Methylosarcina fibrata AML-C10: one gene and its partner. The main gene of each other region encodes a partner of the protein of the gene in region 2 in a complex. Links are inferred from orthologs where the notes say so. Each region holds a gene or a part of one and is shown on either strand. Other genes may lie near its edges. The genes, in order: holA and dnaX.

The links.
Region 1: the proteins of dnaX (region 2) and holA are in contact, whole or in part, in a cryo-EM structure (PDB 8GIZ), measured with the Escherichia coli proteins. The link is inferred for Methylosarcina fibrata AML-C10 from one-to-one orthologs.

The regions. Positions count from the first base shown.
Region 1 is NZ_KB889965.1:981,482-984,797, reverse strand. Bases 165-3,158 are described here. They hold holA (DNA polymerase III subunit delta), read left to right. Parts: upstream 165-1,144; coding sequence 1,145-2,173; downstream 2,174-3,158. Other genes in these bases: A3OW_RS24080 (sensor domain-containing protein), read left to right, coding at 2,391-3,158; A3OW_RS0104830 (LPS-assembly lipoprotein LptE), read left to right, coding at 646-1,143; leuS (leucine--tRNA ligase), read left to right, coding at 165-623. Outside these bases: more of leuS, read left to right, coding at 1-164; more of A3OW_RS24080, read left to right, coding at 3,159-3,316. UniProt on the Escherichia coli protein: Part of the beta sliding clamp loading complex, which hydrolyzes ATP to load the beta clamp onto primed DNA to form the DNA replication pre-initiation complex.
Region 2 is NZ_KB889965.1:4,506,865-4,510,170, forward strand. The notes cover bases 1-2,984. They hold dnaX (DNA polymerase III subunit gamma/tau), read right to left. Parts: upstream 2,299-2,984; coding sequence 703-2,298; downstream 1-702. Other genes in these bases: recR (recombination mediator RecR), read right to left, coding at 1-358; A3OW_RS0121325 (YbaB/EbfC family nucleoid-associated protein), read right to left, coding at 360-683; hemL (glutamate-1-semialdehyde 2,1-aminomutase), read left to right, coding at 2,651-2,984. Also shown: more of hemL, read left to right, coding at 2,985-3,306. UniProt on the Escherichia coli protein: Part of the beta sliding clamp loading complex, which hydrolyzes ATP to load the beta clamp onto primed DNA to form the DNA replication pre-initiation complex.

The DNA of each region.
Region 1 (3,316 bases), 3.5 Mb from region 2 along the record:
CCCTGGAATGGTCGGACAGCGGCGTCGAAGGCGCTTTCCGCTTCCTGAAAAGGCTGTGGAAACTGGTCCATCAACACGTGGCATCCGGTGGAGCAAGCCGGCCGTTCGATCGGCAGGCCATGACCGAAGAGCAAAAAACGCTGCGCCGACAGTTGCATCAGACCATTGCCAAGGTCACCGACGACTACGGCCGGCGTTATACCTACAACACGGCAATCGCCGCCAACATGGAGCTGGTGAACGCCCTGGCGCGCTTCAATGACGAATCGGAAAACGCGCGGGCCTTGCGCCAGGAAGCCTTTGAAGCCATCGTTCTGATGCTGTCGCCGATCGTGCCGCACATCTGCCATCGGATGTGGCAGGAGCTGGGGCATCCGGAAGCGATCGTCGGCGCTGCCTGGCCGACGGTCGACGCTTCGGCGCTGACCCAGGACAGCCTGGAGCTGGTCATTCAAGTCAACGGCAAGCTGCGCGGCAAAATCACCGTTCCGGCTGCGGCGTCTGCCGCTGAAATCGAACGGCTGGCGTTCGCTGACGATCATGTCAAACGATTTATTGAAGACCGGCCGGTCAGAAAGGTGATTGTCGTGCCTAAAAAACTGGTTAATATCGTGGTTGAGTGATTTTTTGTTGCCGAGAGTCGGGATGTTGCGTAAAAAAATAGCTGTTCTTGTTTTTTCCGTACTGCTGAGTGCTTGCGGTTACCATCTGCGCGGAAGCTCCACCGAAGTGGCTCAGGAGATTAAATCGATTTATTGGGACGGCGGTACTCTCCAGCTTCGCGAGCAATTGAAAGGCGTACTGGGTTCGTCGGCGAGCAAACTGGCCGATTCGCCGGAAAAAGCCGGAGTGACGGTCAAAATTCTGAACGAGGACTTTCGCCACCGGGTCCTGTCGCTGAGTTCGCGCGGCCGCTCGAACGAAGTCGAACTGGATTACCAATTGGATTACGAATTGTACAAGGAAGGAAAATTATTGCTCGAAAGGCAGCCGCTGCGGCTCAGGCGCGAATATTTCAACGATCAGCAGGACATTATCGCCAAGGATAATGAAGAACGAGTGATTCGTGACGAAATGTATCAACAGGCCATTCAAAGCATTTTGAGCCGGGCGCGGCTGGAGCTGCAGGCGGCTTCCAAATAACATGCGGCTAAAACCGGAGCAACTGGACCAGCATCTCAAACAAGGCCTGGCTCCGGTCTATCTTGTCAGCGGCGACGAGCCCCAGCAACTGGGCGAAGCCTGCGATGCGGTCAGGGCGGCTGCCCGGAAAGCGGGTTTTGAAACGCGCGAGATATTTTCCGCCGATGCCGGGTTCGAATGGAGCAATCTGACTGTTTACGCGGGCACACTGTCGATCTTTTCGGATAAGAAAGTGATCGATTTGAGGCTGCCCGGAACCACGCCGGGAGCCGACGGCTCCAAGGCTCTGATGGCCTATTGTCAGCATCCTCCCGAAGATACGTTGCTGCTGATCACGATGGATAAACTCACCGGTGAAACCTTGAAATCGCACTGGTTTCAGGCAGTCGACAAGACAGGCGTCGTGGTTCAGGTCTGGCCGGTCGACGGTCAGGAATTGATCCGATGGCTACAGCAGCGTTTGCAGCGCCGGGGGCTGAGTGCCGAAGCCGAAGGCGTCCGGCTGCTGGCGGCCATGGTCGAAGGCAACCTGCTGGCCGCCGTTCAGGAAATAGAAAAGCTTTACATCCTCTATGGCGCAGGACCGCTCAGCGCTCGGCAGATTCTCGACGTGGTCGCCGACAGCTCCCGCTTCGACGTGTACAAGCTGATCGACAGCGTTCTGCGCGCCGATACGCACAGAACCATGAAAATACTGTCGGCTTTGCAAGCCGAGGGCATCGCCGCGCCCATCGTGCTGTGGGCGTTGACGCGCGAGGCGAGGACATTGAGCAAGATCAAACAGGCCTTAGCCCAGGGCCGGAATCGGGAAACCGTATACAGAAACCACCAAATCAGGGACAATCGCAAGGCGCTGATAAGTTCTGCTCTCGACCGGCTGAGCCAGGCCGATCTCGACAAGATACTGCTCCGGAGCGCTCGAGTCGACCGGCAGATCAAAGGGCAGGAGCCGGGCGATCCGTGGGAAACATTGCTGAGTCTTTGCCTGTCGCCGGCCTCGGTCGGAATCGTGACGGAGCCGGATCGATGATTGCGCTCCGGGCAAAGCTTTCGAGTATCAGCCGGGGAAGGCTATCGTGAATTTCCGGCCGGCAGGATGCCGATAAATTTAATGCTATTGTGCACATATTCCATTATCATGAATGACTTAATTCAATTGCCGGCATGAACTCTTTCCGCCGTACTTGATGAAGGATTGAAACCGGAAAAATCATTTCACCAGGCTTCGGTACTTAACTGAAAAGCGAATGATTACCCAATACAAGACGCTCATGTTTACGGCTTTTTGCCTTGTCTTAACGGATTTTTTGTACCTGTTGTCGGCGTATTTTCATCCGGAACTGGATTTTGCAAAGCCTCTGGTGTTCGTCAACGGTCTCGGCGCTGCCGGTATTCTTTATCTGAACGTCAACTCGGGGGCAGCGAGGCAGGGCGGATCCAAGTTGCAGATCGCGCCGGGCCGTTCCTTTCCGCCACCGGAACAGCCGGAATCGATTGATCAGGCGGCGGCAAACAACCGGCTGCAATTACTGTCGAATATTCTTGAAGTCAGCCACGTAAACTATGCCTTACTGGATGAACGCCTGCACGTTAAAGAAAGCAACTGCGCATTTTGCGAACTCTTCGGTTATCCGCCGGGCGAGTTGGAAAACCAGCCGTTGTCGATGATGATTGCCAGTGAAGAAGGCGTCAAATTCACGCCTTCCTTTGCCGCGAAGTTAAAGGACAAGCGTAAAAAATACTGGTCTGGTGAAGTCAACTGCCGGCCGAAGAACGGCCGCCATTTTCCCGGTAAACTGGAGATTACTTTCATCAACGGCGACAGCGAGCAAGCGTTTTATTTCGCCACGCTGGCCGACATCACCCGGCAAAAGCTGGATGAAAAACGCATCATCAGGATTGCTCACTACGACGACCTGACCGGTCTGGCGAACCGCGTCATGTTTTATGAGCGTCTGGGCCAGTTTTTATCGACTTCCCAACGGTACAATTTACACGCCGTCATCTTTTTTATCGACCTCGACCGGTTCAAAGCGGTGAACGACAATCTCGGCCACGATGCCGGCGACGAGCTGTTGAAAGAGACCGCGAAAAGACTGCTGGCGATCACGCGCAAGGGAGACATCGTCGCCCGCTTGAGCGGGGACGAATTCGCCGTGCTTCTGCTCAACGA
Region 2 (3,306 bases):
CCGGACCGATGCCGTCCAGGGGCGACAGCCGGCCGTGCAGGACAAAATAAAGCCCCCGGAAGACGCCGGTCTGTTCGATGATCCAGACGTCGGCCGGGCTTTCGACGATGCACAGCGCCGTCCGGTCTCTGGCCGGAGCGCTGCAGAGGTCGCAGAGGGTTTCCTCGGTCAGGGTACGGCATTGGCGGCAATAGCCTATCCGTTCGGTGGCGCGCATCAGCGTCTCGGCCAGGGTTTTGGCCGCCTGGCGGTCCCGCTGGAGCAAATGGAAGGCCATGCGCTGCGCGGTTTTAGGACCTACTCCGGGCAGGCAGCACAGGTTCTGAATCAGTTGTCCGATTAAGCCTTTTCTCTGCATGTCAGAACGGCATCTGGAACCCGGGAGGCAGCGGGATTCCGGCGGTTAACTGCGCCATTTTCTCTTTTTTCAGCTTGGCGACCTTGCCGACGGCGTCGTTAATGGCCGCCGCCACCAGGTCCTCGAGCATGTCCTTGTCTTCGCCGACCAGCGACGGGTCGATATGAACCTTGCGGGCTTCCCGTTTGCCGGTCATGACGATGGTCACCAGTCCGCCGCCCGCTTCGCCGGTCACTTCCAGGGCGGCAATTTCTTCCTGAGCCCGCTTGAAATCTTCCTGCATTTTTTGTGCTTGCTGCAGCATGTTGCCAAGTGCGCTTTTCATGATGGGTCTCCTTAATCGGTTAGACGGGCTCTATGGTGCCCGGCATTATCCTCGCGTCGAAATGTTCTTTCAACGCCTGGATGTTGTCGTCGGAATTGATCGCCTCAATCGCCGCCTGCTGCCGGTTTTCGCGGTCCTTGATCTGTTGCAGTGCGGGCGTGGCGATCGCCGTTTTTTCTGCGTTGATCACCAGTTTCAGCGGCGCTCCCCGATAGGTCTGCAGGGCTTTTTGCAAATTCTCTTCGCTGGCGGGACGGCGCAGATGTTTGTGACCTTCATCCAGAATCAGATTGCAGACTGTATCGTCCAGATGAGCCAGTACGCAGTTATTGGCCAGCTCCCGGGTGAATCCGGTCAGTTTCATCGCGGCGATCATGTCCGCCCAGTCGGTGTGGCCGGTACCGACCGCCATCGGTTCTTTGCCGGATTTCGGCGGTTCGGCCGAAAGCTGCGGCCGATCGGTTTTCGGCAGGGCATCGGACGGTGGTGCGGGACGAGCGCCATCCTGTCTTTTGACCACGGTTTTCTCCGTTGTATCCGGCCGGAAAGCCAGCATCCGGAGCAGGACCATTTCAAAGCCGCTCCTCGGGTCGGGCGCCAGCTCCAGATCGCGTTGGCCGATCAGGGCGATCTGGTAGTACAACTGGACGTCCTCGGGGGACATTTGCGCCGCCAGATCCTTCAATGTTTCGGTATCCATCTCGGGATCGCTGGCCCCCGGGATTTGCTGAAGCAGCGCGATCCGGTGCAGGATCTGCAGCATCTGTTTCAGGATGTCGCCGAAATCGGGCGTCAGGTTCGCCAGTTCGCCGATTTTGTCCAGAATGGCCGCGGCATCGAGCCTGGCCAGAGCGCCCAGGAGTTCGTACACCGGCTGTCTGGCCACGGTTCCGAGCATCGCATAAACATCTTCGGCCGCCACCTTGCCGCTGCCGAAGACAATGGCCTGGTCGAGCAGGCTCAGGCCGTCGCGCATGCTGCCGTCGGCCGCGCGGGCCAGCAATTTGAGGGCGGGCGTTTCGAAATCGATGCCTTCCTGATTCAGGATGAATTCCATTTGCCGGAAAATCTGCTCCGGCAGCAGGCGCTTTAGATTGAATTGCAGGCAGCGCGACAGCACGGTCACGGGAATTTTATGGGGATCGGTGGTCGCCAGCAGAAATTTGACGTGAGGCGGCGGCTCTTCCAGCGTTTTCAGCAACGCGTTGAAGCTGTGTGCGGACAGCATGTGGACTTCGTCGATCAGGTAGACTTTGAAGCGTCCTTGATTGGGTGCGTATTGGACGTTGTCCATTAAATCGCGGGTATCGTCGACCTTGGTGCGCGAGGCGGCGTCGACCTCGATCAAATCCAGAAAGCGCCCTTCGTCCAGACTGCGGCAGATGTCGCAGACGCCGCAGGGGTTATAATCCCTAAGGTCGGGGCAATTGATGGCTTTGGCTAAAATCCTGGCGAGCGTGGTTTTGCCGACGCCCCGGGTTCCGGTGAATAAATAGGCATGATGGAGTCTGTCGTGCTGCAAAGCGTGGATTAACGATTTGACGACGTGCTCCTGACCGACAACTTCTGTGAAATTATGAGGACGCCATTTTCTGGCGAGAACCTGGTAAATCATTGCAGGCTCGGGTGCTGGCATTCGAATTGGGCGGTAACCGCATCAGCCGCATCCCGGCACACGAATCCGCTGCTACCGTTGCTTCCTTCCGGACCTGGCGGGGTTTACAGCGTATCGTTGCGGGAGGACCGACACGATTACCATAATCAAAACAGCCGTGAGTGGCTGAAAGCGGACCATTATCTTTTAATTCGCGGCGGAATACAAGTCTTGACGAAATTATTTTATCCGGAAAAAAGGTTCTTCCGGTTCAATTCGATTTCCCGGCCATTCGTCGGATAGGAAACGATCTTGCAAACATGATAAAGTTAACCCATTTCCTGATCCATTTCCGACCGACTCATAAAACACCATGACCGAAGCTACCGTATTATTTTCCGAAGCCAAACGCGTCATCCCCGGCGGCGTCAATTCTCCCGTGCGCTCCTTCAGCGGAGTGGGAGGAACGCCGGTGTTCATCGATCATGCTCAGGGCGCCTGGGTTTTCGATCCTAACGGCAAACGATACATCGATTACGTCGGCTCCTGGGGGCCGATGGTTCTGGGGCATGCGCATCCGGAGGTGATCGAGGCGGTCAGGGAAGCGGCGGCAAAAGGCTTGAGTTTCGGCGCGCCGACCGAGATCGAAACCCGGATGGCGCAAAAAGTATGCGAACTGGTGCCGTCGATCGATCTGGTGAGAATGGTCAGTTCGGGCACCGAGGCGACGATGAGTGCCATTCGTTTGGCGCGGGGCTATACGGGCCGGGATAAAATCGTCAAGTTCGAGGGCTGCTATCACGGACACTCGGATTCGCTGCTGGTCAAAGCCGGTTCCGGGGCCCTGACGCTGGGCGTGCCCAGTTCGCCCGGCGTGCCGGCGGCGCTTGCCGAAAATACGATCACTCTGACTTACAACGACAGCGACGAGGTCGCCCGATTGTTCGCACAGATGGGCGAACAGATCGCCTGCGTCATCGTGGAGCCGGTCGCCGGCAATATGAATTGCATCCCGCCGGTTCCCGGTTT